Regions from separate parts of the Azonexus sp. GW821-FHT04F04 genome, predicted to be linked through region 3. Evidence: riboswitches for the same ligand, from Rfam matches in the RefSeq annotation. Region 3 holds a riboswitch; each other region holds the start of a gene.
What was found. Region 3 has a riboswitch for cobalamin ahead of AC07TV_RS14095 (ribonucleoside-diphosphate reductase subunit alpha). Riboswitches for the same ligand answer to the same signal wherever they lie in the genome.
Positions count from the first base shown of each region.

Region 1: another riboswitch for cobalamin. It lies ahead of cobT (nicotinate-nucleotide--dimethylbenzimidazole phosphoribosyltransferase); the one in region 3 lies ahead of AC07TV_RS14095 (ribonucleoside-diphosphate reductase subunit alpha).
Region 2: another riboswitch for cobalamin. It lies ahead of AC07TV_RS01370 (TonB-dependent receptor domain-containing protein); the one in region 3 lies ahead of AC07TV_RS14095 (ribonucleoside-diphosphate reductase subunit alpha).

Region 1 is NZ_JBWKSX010000008.1:125,163-130,475, forward strand. Features, by position in the region: gene AC07TV_RS15870 (cobyric acid synthase) at 1-983, shown strand, start outside; gene AC07TV_RS15875 (Pvc16 family protein) at 959-1,384, opposite strand; gene cobU (bifunctional adenosylcobinamide kinase/adenosylcobinamide-phosphate guanylyltransferase) at 1,439-2,005, opposite strand; cobalamin riboswitch at 2,034-2,211, shown strand; gene cobT (nicotinate-nucleotide--dimethylbenzimidazole phosphoribosyltransferase) at 2,292-3,344, shown strand; gene AC07TV_RS15890 (adenosylcobinamide-GDP ribazoletransferase) at 3,341-4,096, shown strand; gene AC07TV_RS15895 (DUF938 domain-containing protein) at 4,226-4,834, shown strand; gene cobC (alpha-ribazole phosphatase family protein) at 4,819-5,313, shown strand, end outside.
Region 2 is NZ_JBWKSX010000001.1:281,182-286,494, forward strand. Features, by position in the region: gene AC07TV_RS01360 (ABC transporter ATP-binding protein) at 1-348, opposite strand, end outside; gene AC07TV_RS01365 (FecCD family ABC transporter permease) at 345-1,322, opposite strand; gene AC07TV_RS01370 (TonB-dependent receptor domain-containing protein) at 1,329-3,149, opposite strand; cobalamin riboswitch at 3,258-3,464, opposite strand; gene AC07TV_RS01375 (hypothetical protein) at 3,580-3,777, shown strand; gene AC07TV_RS01380 (cell division protein ZapA) at 3,779-4,114, shown strand; RNA gene ssrS (6S RNA) at 4,148-4,326, shown strand; gene AC07TV_RS01390 (EVE domain-containing protein) at 4,370-4,822, shown strand; gene AC07TV_RS01395 (sulfite exporter TauE/SafE family protein) at 4,819-5,313, shown strand, end outside.
Region 3 is NZ_JBWKSX010000007.1:19,115-24,427, reverse strand. Features, by position in the region: gene AC07TV_RS14095 (ribonucleoside-diphosphate reductase subunit alpha) at 1-2,117, opposite strand, end outside; cobalamin riboswitch at 2,279-2,480, opposite strand; gene AC07TV_RS14090 (3'-5' exonuclease family protein) at 2,609-3,985, shown strand; gene AC07TV_RS14085 (CreA family protein) at 3,997-4,458, shown strand; gene AC07TV_RS14080 (cupin domain-containing protein) at 4,460-4,828, shown strand; gene AC07TV_RS14075 (class I SAM-dependent methyltransferase) at 4,850-5,313, opposite strand, start outside.

The sequences.
Region 1 (5,313 bases), on a different contig from region 3:
TTTTCGCCCATCTCGTCGGCACGCTGGAGCTGCTGTCGCCGACCGAGCAGGCGCGGGTCAAGGGCTTCGTCATCAACCGTTTTCGCGGCGACATCGCGCTGCTTGAATCGGGCCTGACCTGGCTGGAAGAGCGGACCGGCAAGCCGGTTCTCGGTGTTTTGCCTTATTTGCACGGCCTGATGCTCGATGCCGAGGACGCCATCGCGACTGCCACGGTCGACCGGGAAAAAACGCCAAAATTGAAAGTCATCGCGCCGGCTTACCCGCGTGTTTCCAACCACAACGACCTTGACCCATTACGCCTGCACCCGGAAGTCGATTTCCGCTGGATCGGCCCGGGCGAAACGGCGCCGGCGGCCGACCTGATCGTTCTGCCCGGTTCCAAGGCTGTCCGTGCCGATATCGACTGGCTGCGCGAAAAGGGCTGGGCGGCGGCCATTCACAAGCATCTGCGTTATGGCGGCAAGGTGGTCGGCCTATGCGGCGGCTACCAGATGCTGGGCCAATTGATCCACGATCCGCAGGGGCTGGAAGGCCAGCCGGGCAGCACGCCGGGGCTGGGCGTGCTGGATGTGGAAACGACGCTCGAAGCCGAGAAGCAGCTACGAAATGTGAGTGGTCACTTGTCGCTTCCCGGCCAGCCAGCGATGACAGGCTACGAGATTCACCTCGGCGTGACGCGCGGCACCGGCTTGGCGCAAAGCGCCGTTCAGCTGGCGGATGGCGTGCCCGACGGTGCCATTTCCCCCGACAACCAGGTCTTCGCAACCTATTGTCACGGCGTTTTCGATCACCCGGAAGCGCTGACCGCCTTGCTCGCCTGGGCCGGCATGCAGGAAACCGAGCAGGTCGATTTCGCCGCCCGGCGCGAGGCCGATCTTGAACGTCTGGCCGACTCGGTCGAGGCCGCGCTGGATTGGAAAAAAATGGCCGATCTGCTTCCGGGCGGCTTTGAATCTCAGCCCGTCGAACGCAGCGTATAAGCCAGGCAAAGCCGTAGCGGGATAGCGGCGGCGGTGAACAGGTCGGTCAGTTCGCTGGTGCTCAGGGTGGCCGGCATGACGCTGACCCGACCGTTGCCAACCTCGAAAACCGGGGTTTCGAGCAGCGACCGGCGGGCGGACTCGAGGGCGCTGATCGTCTCGCCATCCAGATTGGTGCTGGCCAGCACGAGAAAATGAATGGCCGGGGCCGGGGCGCCGCTCAGCGGATCGTTGTCGGGCGTGCGCGGCAACGGTGTGCTGCGCACGCGGGTATCTTCTTCGATGCGCCAGGGCCAGATGTAAAGGCCCGCGGTGTCATCCGGCCGGCTGATGCGGACGGGCAGGGTGGCGTGTTTGGCGATGACTTCGCGCAAGGCGGTGAGGCGGGTGAAAAGGGGCATGGCGTTCTCCTGAACGTGCCGGGTGGCTGGTCAGGCTAGCACAGCGCAGCGTGGTTAGCCGGGCTGTTTGAGGCTCAGCGGCAATCCGGCGGCGACCAGCGTGACCTGATCGCAAACAGCCGCTACGCGCTGGTTGAGGCGACCCTGTTCGTCGGCGAACAACCGCGAGACGGGGTGCATGGGGACGATGCCCCAGCCGACTTCGTTGGAGACGAGGATGATGTGACCGGGCAATTGCGGCAGCAGGTCGATCAGCGCGGCGGTTTCTTCGCGGAACAGCGGGCAGTCGATCGCCTCGCCGGCTTCGGCCTGCGTCGCGGCTTTGCCGGCGAAGAGCAGGTTGGATAGCCACAGGGTCAGGCAATCGACCAGCAAGCAGGTGTCCGGGGCCGCCAGTTCGCGCAGGCGGGTGGCGAGGTACAGGGTTTCTTCAGTACAGCCCCACTCGGCCGGCCGGCGTTCGCGGTGGTGGGCGACGCGGCGGGCCATTTCGCCGTCGAGGGCCTGGGCGGTGGCGAGGTAGACGACTTTCAGGCCGCGTTTTTCGGCCGATTCGCGGGCGCGTTGTTCAGCCAAGAGGCTCTTGCCCGAGCGTGCGCCACCGAGGATCAGTTCTTTCATGGGCATGCATTGTCGGCGAACCGGCCGGTATAATCCACCCCGATTCGACGAAACGGAACCCGGTGCGAGTTAATTCTCAATTCCGGGGCGGGCCCGCCGCTGTAATCGGGGACGGATGCTGCAACAGGCCACTGGTGAAAACCGGGAAGGCGCAGCGCTCCGGCTGATCCGAAAGCCAGAAGACGTGTCGAATCCTCTTGGGAAGCCTGTGGACAGGGTTTCGCGGCAGCGTTTTGGCGAATTCGCCAGACGTCGTCGCGAGGCCCTCTTTCTTTTGGAGAATCGGATGCATTCGTTGGACTTCAAGATCACCGCCCCGGACCGGGGAATCGAAAATTCGCTCAAAAATCGCGTTGACCGCAAGACCAAGCCGCTCGGCGCGCTCGGTCTGCTCGAACGCACGGCCATCCAGATCGGCCTGATCCAGCAAAGGCTCGATCCGGAGTTCGGTCAGCCGCACCTGCTGGTTTTCGCCGGTGACCACGGCGCGGCCAGTGCTGGTGTCTCGGCCTACCCGCAGGATGTGACCTGGCAGATGGTCGAAAACTTCCTGGCTGGCGGCGCCGCGATCAACGTTTTCGCCCGCCAGAACGGCCTGCATCTGGCCATCATCGACGCCGGCGTGGCGCACGATTTCGGCAAACGTGCGGGGCTGATCGACGCCAAGATCGCCGCCGGCACGGCCAATTACATTGAAGAGCCGGCGATGACCGCCGAGCAATGCGCCCAGGCCATCGCCCGAGGTGCCGAAATCAGCCGCAATCTGTCGGCCAATGGCTGCAATGTCGTCGGCTTCGGCGAAATGGGTATCGGCAATACCGCCGCCGCCTCGCTGATCACCCACTGCCTGACCGGCCTGCCGCTCGCCGACTGCATCGGTCGCGGTACCGGGCTCGATGATGCCGGGCTGGCGCGCAAACAGGCGCTGCTCGAAAAGGCGCTCAACCGCTATCGCGCCGTCGGCGGCAGCAACGAGCCGCTGGCCGTGCTGGCCGAATTCGGCGGCTTCGAAATCGCCATGATGGTCGGCGCCATGCTCGGCGCTGCCGAAGCGAAGATGACCTTGCTCATCGATGGCTTCATCGTGGGCTCGGCGGCCCTGACCGCCACCCGGCTGGTCCCGGCGCTGGCCGAATACAGCGTGTTCTGCCACCGCTCGGCCGAAGCCGGCCACGCCGCCCAGTTGGCGGCGCTCGGTGCCGAACCCTTGCTCGACCTCGGCCTACGCCTCGGCGAAGGGACCGGTGCCGCGCTGGCCTTCCCGCTCGTTCAGGCCTCGGTCAATTTCCTCAATGAGATGGCCAGTTTTGAGTCAGCTGGCGTATCTGACAAAGCATGATCCGCCGCGAGCTGGCTACCTTCTTCGCCGCTCTCGGCTACTTCACCCGGCTGCCGGTGCCCGGCTGGGTCGGCTATTCGCCTGACGGGCTGGCCCGGGCGGCGCGCTATTTGCCGGCCATCGGCTTGCTCGTTGGCGGCGTCGGAGCGCTGGTTTTTTGGCTGGCCGGCCAAGTCTGGGTGCAGCCGGTGGCCGTCGTGCTTAGCATGATCGCCACCATCGCCCTGACTGGCGCCTTCCACGAGGACGGGTTGGGCGACACTGCTGACGGCCTCGGCGGTGGCTGGGACAAGGCGAAAATCCTGGCGATCATGAAGGATTCGCGGGTCGGCAGCTATGGCGTGATCGCCATCGTTCTCGCTCTGCTCGGCAAGTTCGCCTTGCTGTCGACGCTGCCGGCCGGGCAGGTGGTGGCGGCGCTCATCGCCGGCCACGCGGTTTCCCGCTTCTGCGCTATCAGCCTGATGGCAACCATGGATTACGCCCGTGACGACGAGACCAGCAAGGCCCGCCCGGTCGCCGCCCGGCTTGGCCTTGGCCCGCTCCTCTTTGCGCTGGTTTTCGCCGGCCTGCCGTTACTGCTCCTTGTGCCTGAGCCGGCGATGACCGCCATCGCCCTGGCCGCATTGGCCACCCTCTGGCTCGTCGCCAAATGTCGCCGCTGGCTTGGCGGCTATACAGGCGACTGCCTGGGGGCCGTGCAGCAACTGGCCGAAATCGCTTTCTACCTCGGCTTGGCTGCGTTTTTTTAGCGCCGCTACAGGGAAATGTGGCATTCCCAAGGTCAACCAGAAAAATTGCCCAAAATTGAAAGGCAGCCGGTGGCTGTCCATCGGCTGATTTGCCGTTAAGCTTCCGGCATCGCACTAGCGTCCGAACCCATGGAAAAACCCCACGCCCCCTCCACCGAAAAGAACCGCGAGCCGATTCTCGCCGTGCTCCGCGAGGTCTTTGCCGACCGCCGCCTGGTTCTGGAAGTCGGCAGCGGCACCGGCCAGCACGCCATCCATTTTGGCGCGCAACTGCCGCATCTGACCTGGCAAACCTCGGACCGTCCGGATTTCCTCCCCGGCATCCGCGCCTGGCTAGCCGAAGCCGCCCTGCCCAATGTCCTGCCGCCCTGCGAATTCGACGTCCTCGACCAATGGCCGAATGGCCGCTACGACGCGGTGTACAGCGCCAACACGCTGCACATCATGTCCTGGGAGGCTGTCGAGGCGTTTTTCGCCGGGCTGCCCACCGTTCTGGCGCCGGGCGGCCTGCTCTTCATTTACGGCCCATTCATGGTCGACGGCCGCCACATCAGTGAGAGCAACGCCGCTTTCGACCAGTCATTACGCGAAAAGGCGCCGCATCAGGGCGTCCGCGATGTGAGCGCAGTCGATGCGCTGGCCCGGCAAAGCGGGCTGGAACTGGTCGAGCAACGGGCAATGCCGTCGAACAATTTTGTCCTGCTCTGGCGAATGAGTGAAGCATGCGCCTCCACCTGATCCGCCACCCGAAGCCGACCATCGAACCGCGCATTTGCTACGGTCAACTGGAAATTTTGGCCAAAATTGAAATGGTCGAGGTCGCCCGCCTGCGCGCCGAATTGCCGCCCGGTCTGCCGCTGTGGAGCAGTCCGTTGCTGCGCTGCCGGCAACTGGCTGAACAGCTTCACCCGCAGCCGATCATCGACGACCGCTTGGCCGAAATGAACTTCGGTGACTGGGAAGGTCGACCGTGGGATGACATTCCGCGCCACGAGCTCGATGCCTGGGCCGCCGACATCGCTGGCTACGCGCCGCCCGGTGGCGAATCGCCCGCCGCTTTGCAACAGCGGGCGCTGGCTTTTGTGGCCGGGCTGGACGTTCCGGAAGCGGTCATCGTCACCCATGCTGGCATCATCCGCACCTTGCTCGCCCACTGGCAGAACCTGCCGCCAGCGCGCTGGAGCGAGTTGCAAATCGGTTTTTCGACAGTGACCACC
Region 2 (5,313 bases), on a different contig from region 3:
CTTCGATTCCCAGTCCCAGCGCCCGAGATGTGGGTGGCGGCCAGTCAGCGCCGTTTCGAGCACACTCGAACCGAAAGGATCGGACTGGAACTGGCCGAGCCAGGCACGGCGCAAGGCAGCCTCGCGGGCGTGCAGCAAGGCCGCATCTTCGCCGTCGAGGAGCAGTGCCCCACCGGCCGGCGGGCGCAGGGCGGCGAGGGTCGACAACAGGGTCGATTTCCCGGCACCGTTGCGACCGAGGATGGCAATGCGCTCGCCGCTGGCGACGCTCAGGTCGACACGGTCGACCACCGTTTTGCCGCCGATTTCGACGACCAGTTGTTTGGCTTCGAGCAGCGGCCGGGTCATTTCGGCTGCCGCGAAAGCAGGAAAAGGAAGACCGGCACGCCGATCAGCGCCGTCAGCACGCCGACCGGCAACTGCTGCGGCGCGATCAAGGTGCGGGCCAGCGTGTCGGCCAGCACAAGCAACGAACCGCCGGCCAGCACCGAGGCCGGCAACAGCAAACGCTGGTCGTTGCCGGTGGCCAGCCGCACCAGATGCGGCACGACGAGGCCGACGAAACCAATCGAGCCGGCCGTCGTCACCGAGGCGGCGGTAGCCAGCGAGGCGAGCAGATAGATGGCGTAGCGCAGCCGACCGACCGCAACACCCAGCGCCTGCGCCTGCATCAGGCCACGTGACAGCAAATTCAGTTCGCGGGCGAAGGGCATGGCCAGCACCAATGCCACGGCCAGTGCGGCAAAGGCCGGCCACCACTGGGCGCTCTGCCCGAGGTCGCCCATTAGCCAGAACAACATGCCGCGCAGCTTGTGCTCGTCGGCGATGCTCAACATCAGCGCGACCAGCGCGCCGCAACCGGCGGCGACGATGACGCCGGTCAGCAGCAGGCGGGTCTGCGTCCAGCTCCCGTCGCCGTGCGCCAGCCCGAAAACCAGCAACATCGCGGCGAAGGCGCCGACAAAGGCCAGCCCATCGACGCCGAGAACCGGCAAGCCAAGCAGCATGGCGAACATCGCCCCGACCCCGGCGCCGCCGGAGATGCCCAGCACGTAAGGATCGGCCAGCGGATTACGGAGCAAAACCTGCATCAGCGCGCCAGCCAGGGCGAGCAGCCCGCCGCAGGCAAAGCCGGCCAAGGCGCGCGGCAGGCGAAGCTGCAGCACGACATCGCCGGCCCCGCCTTCACTGCCCAGCAGCGCAGCCAGCACTTCACCGTAGGAAACCTTGAAACTACCCACTGTCAACGCCAGCCCGATACTCGCCACGGCCAGAAGGCCGAGGCTGGCGAGAATCAGGAAGGCGCGGTGACGGGTGGGCATGAATTGTTACTTCGGACTGTAGCGGATACCGACGAAGGCGTTCATGCCCGGCGTGGCATAGGTGTCGGCCAACACGTACTCTCGGTCGAACAGATTGTTGACCCGGGCGAAAACCGACCAGTCCTTGGCAAATCGATAGGCTCCATAGAGGTTGGTGAGCGAATAACCGCCCAACTTCTTGGCCGGCTGGCCGAAAGGATAATCCATGCGGTCGTCGCTGACCTGTTCCTCGACGCGCCATTCCCAGGCGCCATGCGTTTTGCCGATGGCTGCGGCGACGCGATTCTGCGCGCGGCGGGCCAGACGAAGATCGGTGTCCAGATCCTTGGCGTCCAGATAGTCGTAACTGGCCTGAACGTTGAGGCCGGCAAGCACGCCCTCGTAGGCCAGGGTGATGCCTTCCAGTCGCGCGCTGCCGACGTTGCTCGGCGTATTGGTCCACACGATCAGGTTTTCGACGCGATTCAGATACCAGGTCAGCGAAACGTGCTGTGTACCGGTTTCGAAATGCAAGGCCGCTTCGCGGTTGCGGGCATTTTCCGGCACAAGGTTGGGGTTGCCGTGATAGCCAAAACTCAGGGGGTAGTAGAGGTCGTTGAAGGTCGGTGCCTTGAAGGCGGTGCCGTAACCCACGTTGGCACGCCAGTTGCGCGAGAAGCGATAGCCGTAGGCCAGCGAGCCGGTCGTCTTTTCGCCGAACTGCGAATTGTCGTCGCGGCGCAGGTTGGCCTGCAGGCGGTGCGCTTCGTAGCCAAACGTCCAGCCACCGAGCAGGGAATTGTTGGTTCGTTCGCGGACGGCGTAGGCGGCCGTGGTGTCGACCTCCTGTTCCAGGCGCTCGGCGGCGAGCAGGAAATTGCCAAACCGGGTGCGCAGATCGTTTTGCCAGGAATATTGGCGCTGATCAGTCCGGAAATTGCTGTTTCGCAACCCGTTCTTGATGTCATCGGAATCATCGGCGCTCGTCCCGACAGTGACCGTGCTGGTCCAGTTTTCAGTCAGCGCGTTTTTTATGAACGCATTCATGCTGCTCACGCTGTTCCGGTTACGCCAGTCGACCGTTGCGCCGCTGCCGTCGTACTTGCTTTCCCCGTCGCTGTAAAAGAAATTGATGCCGGCTTCATGGCCCTTGGCAAAGCTGTAGGCCAGCCGGCCGCTCAGGCTGTTCATCCAGAAACCGTCGCGATCCTTGTTGGCTGTGGCGGTCCACGGCTTGCTGTTGAAACCGGCAGTCGAATGGGTGGCCGCATTCAGTGCGTAACGCCAGCCGTTCTGCGCGCCAGAAAATCCACCGGAGGCCGAGGCGGTATCGTAAGAGCCAGCGCCCACTTCGCCATAAAAGCGGAGAGGTCCGTCACTTTGGCGAGTGAATACCTGAATGACCCCGCCGATGGCATCGCTGCCATAGAGCGATGAGGCCGGGCCGCGGACGATTTCGATACGCTCGATCTGGCTAGCTGGGATGCGATTCCATGAAGCGCTGCCCGAAGTGGCCGATCCCATGCGCATGCCATCCACCAGCAGCAACACATGGGCGCCGCTTGTGCCGCGCATGTACAGCGATGAGCTGGCACCGAAGCTGCCGTTGACCGAAAATTCGATGCCCGGTTGCCGCGACAGAATTTCTTCGAGGCTCGATTGGCCGGCCGCATCAATGGTTTCGCGTTCGATCACGGAAACATCCGACAACTGTTCCGCGACGCGCATTTCCTGACGCGTTGCAGTGATCAGAATGGGGTCAAGTGCGGCGAGCTGGTCGACGGCGAAAGCCGCAGGGGCAAAAGACAAGGCCAGCAGCGCGGCCATTGGTTTCAAACGTGGATACATGGTTTTCCTTTTCCCGGCGGGCGTCCCCGCATGCCGGAAGAGCATTGAAAAGGAAGTGCGAGGGGAGAAGGGCTGGTTGCGTTAACCCGCACCACACCCCCGTGGCACTTCCGCTTTTTGTCTCAGGCCGGTATCCGGGCTCACAAGTCTTGACGTATCGCCTTCCCAGGTTGGCACCCAGTGGCATGTTGATACGCCCGCACTTGCTTACCGTTGCGGGGGCAGCAGCGGATTTGTCTCGTTGGAGACGCACCGCTTTCCCGTTTAACTGCGTTTGGAGAAACCTTACGCAGCACCTGACACGGCGCGCATTCTACATTCATTCGTGCTGCAGCGCATCAGGCGGCATGCTGGTGTTTGCTATAAACCACTTTTAGAATAATGGCTTAGTCCTTGACCACGCGGCGTTTTTCCCTCTATAGTTCGTCGCATGAATGTGGAACTCGAAACGCTAGAAGCCAAAATCGAACAGGTTGTCGCACTGGTTCATCAGTTGCGCGCCGAGAATGAGGTTTTGAAGAACCAGATGACCGCGGCCGAGGCTGAACGGCTGCATCTGCGGCAGACGATGACGGTCGCCCGCGAGCGACTTGAAGGTCTGATGGACAAGATTCCCGAGGATGTCTGAGATGAGTGGCGAGCCGAATTTCCTCGACGTCAAGATCATGGGTCGCGAATACCGCGTCGCCTGCACGCCAGAAGAGCGTGATGCCCTGCTCTCGGCGGTTGATCTGGTCGACAACAAAATGCGTGACATCGCGCAGCGCACCAAGAACACCATCGCCGAACGCGTCGCCGTCATGGCTGCCCTGAACATTGCCCACGAGCACCTTTCCGGGGCTGCCGGCGGGGCTGGAAAAGAGTTCTCGGAAGCAGTTGATACTTCCGAAACGAAGCGTAGAATCGGTGACATGGGAGCACGACTTGATGCCGTGCTTGCGCCCCAGCAGCAACTGGACCTGTAGTCGGTTCTGCTGACCCCGGCGCCGCCCGCCGAGCGTCCCCTGCGGTGTTTGTTAAGGCCATACATTCCTTGAACCAATGCTAATTGGCATCGGTTGCGGACCATCAATCCGCTGTTGTGCGCGCTCCCAGTGAGCGTGCCTGATGCGGAAGGAATGCGACCACTCTGGACCCAGGTTCAGGATGCCGGCCTGACGGCACTTGCGGGGGCCTTTTTTTTGCCCTCGAAATTACCTGAACGCATGCAATATTGGCTGATGAAATCGGAGCCGGACGAGGTTTCCATCGACGACCTCGCTGGCGCGCCGGGACAGGCGTTTCCGTGGTTCGGTGTACGCAACTATCAGGCGCGAAATTTCATGCGCGATGCGATGCAGGTCGGTGACCTTGCCTTCTTTTACCACTCCAGTTGCGCCGAACCGGGCATTGCCGGCATTTGCGAAGTATGTTCCGAGCCTTATCCGGACGAGACGCAGTTTGCTACGGTCAACCGGTATTTTGACCCAAAATCGAAACCGGAAAATCCGCGCTGGTGGCTGCGCGATGTCCGGTTCGTCAGCAAGTCGCACCTGATTCCGCTGGCCAAACTGCGCGGTTATCCGGAGCTTGCCAACATGCGCCTCCTTGCCCGCGGCAACCGCCTGTCGATCATGCCGGTCACGCCCGACGAGTGGGCATTCATCAACCGTCTCATGGCAGATAACTCATGACAATCTGGTGGCTGGCCTATCCCCTGCTGGGAATCTTCGGCGGCTTCGTTGCCGGTCTGTTCGGCGTTGGCGGCGGGCTGACCCTCGTCCCGTTCATGTACATGCTGTTCGTCGCCCAGAACTTCCCGCCGGAGCATGTCATGCATCTGGCGCTCGGTACCTCGATGGCGACCATCGTTTTCACGTCCATTTCCAGCATGCGCGCCCACCATGCGCATGGCGCGGTGCGTTGGGATGTTGTCCGCAATCTGGCGCCGGGTCTGGTGCTTGGGACTTTTGCTGGCTCGCTGGTCGCTGGTCAGGTGCCGACCGGGCCGATGACGGTGATTTTTGTCGTCATCGTTTATTACGCCTCGATCCAGATGATCCTCGATTTCAAGCCGCAAGCCCACCGGCAACTGCCCGGACCGGCCGGATTGTTTGCTGTCGGGGGCGCTATTGGGGGCGTGTCGAGTCTGGTTGCTGCGGGGGGCGGTTTTCTATCGGTGCCG
Region 3 (5,313 bases):
GAATCGAGCGGCAGGATGCCCTGATCCCACAAGCTGCCGGCAAAGCTCGAATACCGACCGCGCTCGCGGGCCAGTTCGCTCGATGCCGAATAGGCGTGGTAGCAGACGGCTTCCATGGTTTTGTCGGCGAAATCCACCGCCGCGGTCGACCCATAAGGCAAGCCGATTTCGTACAGGCAATCGGCGAAACCCATGATGCCGAGGCCGACCGGCCGATGCCGCAGGTTGGCGTTGCGCGCCTTGGGCGTGGCGTAAAAGTTGATGTCGACGACGTTGTCGAGCATGCGCAAAGCGGTGCTCACGGTGCGGGCCAGCTTGGCCTGATCCAAGGCGCCGTCCTTCAGATGCGCCAGCAGATTGACGGAGCCAAGGTTGCAGACGGCGGTTTCCTCGTCCGAGGTATTGAGCGTGATCTCGGTGCACAGGTTGCTCGAATGCACGACGCCGCAGTGCTGCTGCGGCGAGCGCAGGTTGCAGGCATCCTTGAAAGTGATCCACGGATGGCCGGTTTCGAACAGCATGGTCAGCATCTTGCGCCACAGCTGGACGGCGGGGATTTTCTTGTGCAGCTTGAGCCGGCCGGCGGCGGCCTGCACCTCGTAGCCGACGTAGGCCACCTCGAACTCGGCGCCGAATTTTTCGTGAAGATCGGGTACATCGACCGGTGAAAACAACGTCCATTCGGCGTTGTCCATCACCCGTTTCATGAACAGGTCGGGAATCCAGTTGGCCGTGTTCATGTCGTGCGTACGGCGGCGCTCGTCGCCGGTGTTCTTGCGCAAGTCGAGGAATTCCTCGATGTCGAGGTGCCAGGTTTCGAGATAGGCGCAGACGGCGCCTTTGCGCTTGCCGCCCTGGTTCACGGCGACCGCCGTGTCATTGACCACTTTCAGGAAAGGAATAACGCCCTGACTCTGGCCGTTGGTGCCCTTGATCCGGCTGCCCAGAGAGCGCACCGGCGTCCAGTCGTTGCCGAGGCCGCCGGCGTATTTCTGCAACAGCGCGTTTTCCTTGATGCTCTGGTAGATGCCGTCGAGATCGTCGGCGACGGTGGTCAGGTAGCACGACGACAGCTGCGAATGCAGCGTGCCGCTGTTGAACAGCGTCGGCGTCGAGCACATGAAATCGAAGCTGGAAATCAGGTCGTAGAACTCGATGGCGCGGGCTTCGCGGTCGATTTCGTTGAGCGCCAGGCCCATCGCGACGCGCATGAAGAAAATCTGCGGCAGTTCGATGCGGCGTCCTTCGATGTGCAGGAAATAGCGGTCATACAGCGTCTGTAGCCCAAGGTAGCCAAACTGCAGGTCGCGTTCCGGCTTGAGCGCGGCGGCCAGACGCAGCAGGTCGAAGCTGGCGAGGCGCGGGTCGAGCAACTCCGCGGCGATGCCCTGCTTGATGAAATTTGGCAAATATTCCGGGTTGACCGTGGCAAGCTCATCCAGCTTCACCGGCCGGCCGAGCACTTCGCGCCCCAGGCTGGCCAGCAACAGGCGGGCGGTGACCTGGTTGTAGGCTGGCTCGCGCTCGATCAGGGTGCGCGCGGCAAGGATCAGCGCCTGGTAAACGTCGGCCAGCGGCACCCCGTCGTAGAGATTTTTCAGGGCGCTATCAAAGATGGTTTTACCCGAAACCACGTCGCCAAGCCCGAAGCAGGCAGCTTCGCAATTCCTGAGCAGCAAGGCGCGATCAAGCGGCTGACGCACGCCGTTATCGAGCACATGGAGTTCGATAACAGCGGGCTCGTCCCCATGGCTGGCCGCCCGCTCACCGGCGCGGCGCTCGCGGTAAAGCACGTAGGCGCGGGCCACGTCATGCTCGCCAGCGCGCATCAACGCCAGTTCAACCTGATCCTGGATGTCCTCGATATGCACCGTGCCGCCGTCGGGCAGGCGGCGGGTCAGCGAATTGACCACCGTCTGCGTCAGGCGGGCGACGACCTCGCGCAGACGCGACGACACCGCGCTCTGGCTGCCCTCGACAGCAAGAAAGGCCTTGCTCAGCGCGACGGCGATCTTGTCGGCGTCGAAGGCAACGAGCGCGCCGTTGCGGCGGATGACTTGCAGAGCAGCAACCGCGAAGGCGTTAGCGGCTGAAAGAGACTGGACATTGGATGGCAAGGCGATTCTCCGTATCGGGGGGCGGAGAACCGAGTGCGTAACCGGCCGGCGCACGCGGACCAGCGCTGCGGAGACAAACCCGGCAACGACTGGACACGACGGACAAACAGCAATGGACCACGCAAAAAACCTCTCGTCAGGGACACCCCGCCCCAAAAACATGAAAGAAATTTGTCGTGGCAGGTCTCCTGGCTCTCGGTTCATTGCGTTTCACCCGCCTTCCCGGACGCATCCAGTGGCATGTGTTGGCGAAACGCTCGCCGATTACAGTTGCGGGGGCAGCCCCGGAATTCAGACCTTGCGGCCTGGCACCGGATTCCCGTTTTAATCCCCTGAAAGGGAACCATCAACAGCGCCGAGTCTAACGACGACGCATGCCATGGTCAACACCGGAACACTAAATAAGGCCTCAGTACTCACACCAGACACTACCGGTAGTGTTTTTTACCGGAACAGACGCCAGAGGATGCCGTCCGTGAGAAAATCCGTCCATGCGACCCCTAGCCTTCGTAGACCTCGAAACCACCGGCGCCACCGCCACCCATGACCGCATCACCGAAATCGGTATTGTCGAAGTCGATGCCGACGGTTCCGTGCGCGAATGGCAGCAGCTGGTCAATCCCGGCATGCGGATTCCGCCTTTCATCGAGCAACTGACCGGTATCAGCAACGACATGGTGGCCGATGCGCCGCCGTTCGAGGCTGTCGCCGCCGAAACCATGAAGCGCCTCGAAGGCCGGCTGTTCATTGCCCACAACGCGCGTTTCGACTATGGCTTTCTCAAGAACGAGTTCAAGCGCCTCGGCATCACGTTTCGCGCCTCGGTGTTGTGCACCGTCAAGCTGTCGCGCACCTTGTTTCCCGAGCACAAGCGGCACAATCTCGACAGCCTGATCGAGCGTCATGACCTGCAGGCCGAGGCCCGGCACCGGGCGCTGGCCGACGCGCAACTGATCCACCAGTTTTGGCAAAAAATCCACGTCGACCGCAGCATTCACGACATCGAAGCCGCGCTCAAGGCGCAGAACGCCCACCCCAGCCTGCCACCGCATCTCGACGCCGGGATCATCGATGAATTGCCCGAAGGCCCCGGCGTTTATCTGTTTTACGGTGAAAACAATCTGCCGCTCTATGTCGGCAAGGCCAAGGACATCCGCCAGCGCGTGCTCTCGCATTTTGCTGGCGACCACAGCGCTGCCAAGGAAATGGAACTCGCCCAGCAGGTCAAGCGCATCGACTGGGTCGAAACGGCTGGTGAAATTGGCGCGCTGCTCAAGGAATCGGCGCTGGTCAAGCAATTGCAGCCAAGTCACAACCGCCAATTGCGCAAGAACGACGAGGCCTGCACATGGACGCTGGTCGACGAGGGCGAAGGCTGGCTGCGCCCGCAACTCATGGCCCTGGCCGATATCGATGCCGGCCTGACCAGTGCCTGCTACGGCCTGTTCAAGACCACAAAAGAAGCCAACAAGGTGCTGCAAGCACTGGCCCAGTCGCACAATCTGTGCGATGTGCTGCTCGGGCTGGAAAAAGTAAAACCCGGCAAACCGTGCTTCGGCCACCAGATCCGCCGTTGCAAGGGGGCCTGCATTGGCGCCGAACCCTACGCCAAACATACAGTTCGTCTGATCTCGGCGCTCGTCGGCCTCAAGCTCGTCGCCTGGCCCTTCGCCGGCCCGGGGCTGTTTCGCGAGGGCGACCAAATCCACCTGATCGAAGGCTGGCGCTACCTCGGCAGCGCCGCCTCGGACGAAGAACTGCACGCCCTGCTCGACAGCCCGCGCCCGGCCTTTGACCGCGACATCTACAAAATCCTCACAAAATACGTCGGCAAGCTGATTCCGTTATCATCGAGCCGACCATCCTGAACGGAACCATCATGAAAACCGCCGCCCTTGTTATCGCCACCCTCTCGGCTTTCTCCCTGCCCACCGTCGCCGAAGAAATCGGCTGCTCGACAACGACCTGGAAACTGATCGGAGCCAATCACCGGGTCTGCATTTACGCCTACGACGACCCGAAGATTCCCGGTGTGACCTGCCACGTCAGCCAGGCCCGCACCGGTGGCGTCAAGGGCAGCTTCGGGCTGGCCGAAGATCCGTCGCAGTTCTCGCTGGCCTGCCGCCAGATCGGCCCGATCACCCTGCCCCCCAAGCTGTCGGAAGACGAAATCGTGTTCAGCAACGACACCTCGATTTTCTTCAAGGAAACCGATGTCCATCGCTTCTTCGACCACAAGCGCAACGTCCTGATTTACATGGCGATCAGCCGCAAGATCATCGAAGGCGCCCCGGCCAATGCCATCTCGACCGTGCCGATCCAGCCGTGGGGCGGCAAGTAAGGTGAAAACCTCGCGCGACGCGATCAGCCCCTACATCACCAAGGACGGCTCGGAAATCCGCGAATTGCTGCACCCGGCCCACCACGGCGCGCGAAACCAGAGTCTGGCCGAAGCGCTGGTGCCGGCCGGCTGCACGACCTTGCTGCATCGCCATGAAGTGACCGAAGAGATTTACCACGTCACCGGCGGCACGGGAATCATGACACTGGGCGCTGAAAAATTCCCGATCGGCCCCGGCGACAGCGTGCTGATCCCGCCCGGGACGCCGCATTGCGTGGTGAATACGGGGGAAGCGACGCTGGTCATTCTGTGTTGCTGTGCGCCGGCTTATTCGCACGAGGATACGATTTTGCTGGCGGAGTCGGCTTAGGAAATACGCCGCCTGTTGGCGTCAGCCCGCCTTCTTCAACCATTCCGGCAGTGTCGCCGAAAGCTGACTCCCCTCGCCTACCAGTTCAGGCCGCTCCCCGACAAACAGGTAATACGGTGCCTGAACGCCCGGCAGATAGGGAACCGGTGCCCGCAGCTCAGCCGAAAACTGCTCGACGAACATTCGCCTGAGCATGGCCAGGTGCTCTCCCGACAAATGCACGCCGTCATGGCCGAACCATTTGCGCCAGAAGGTGTTGCTCAATCGACCACCGGCGGCTGGCAGATGAAAATCAACGACGCCGATGCGCCCACCCGGGGCCAGCATGGCCTGGGCATTGGCGATCACTCGCGACCAGTCGGGAATCATCGTCAGCGCATACGACATGAAGACGAAATCGACCGGTTGATCGGGCTGCCAAGTCGTCGCATCGGCCTCGATGACCCTGATCCGCTCATGGCCGGCCGCCCGTTGCCGGGCCACGT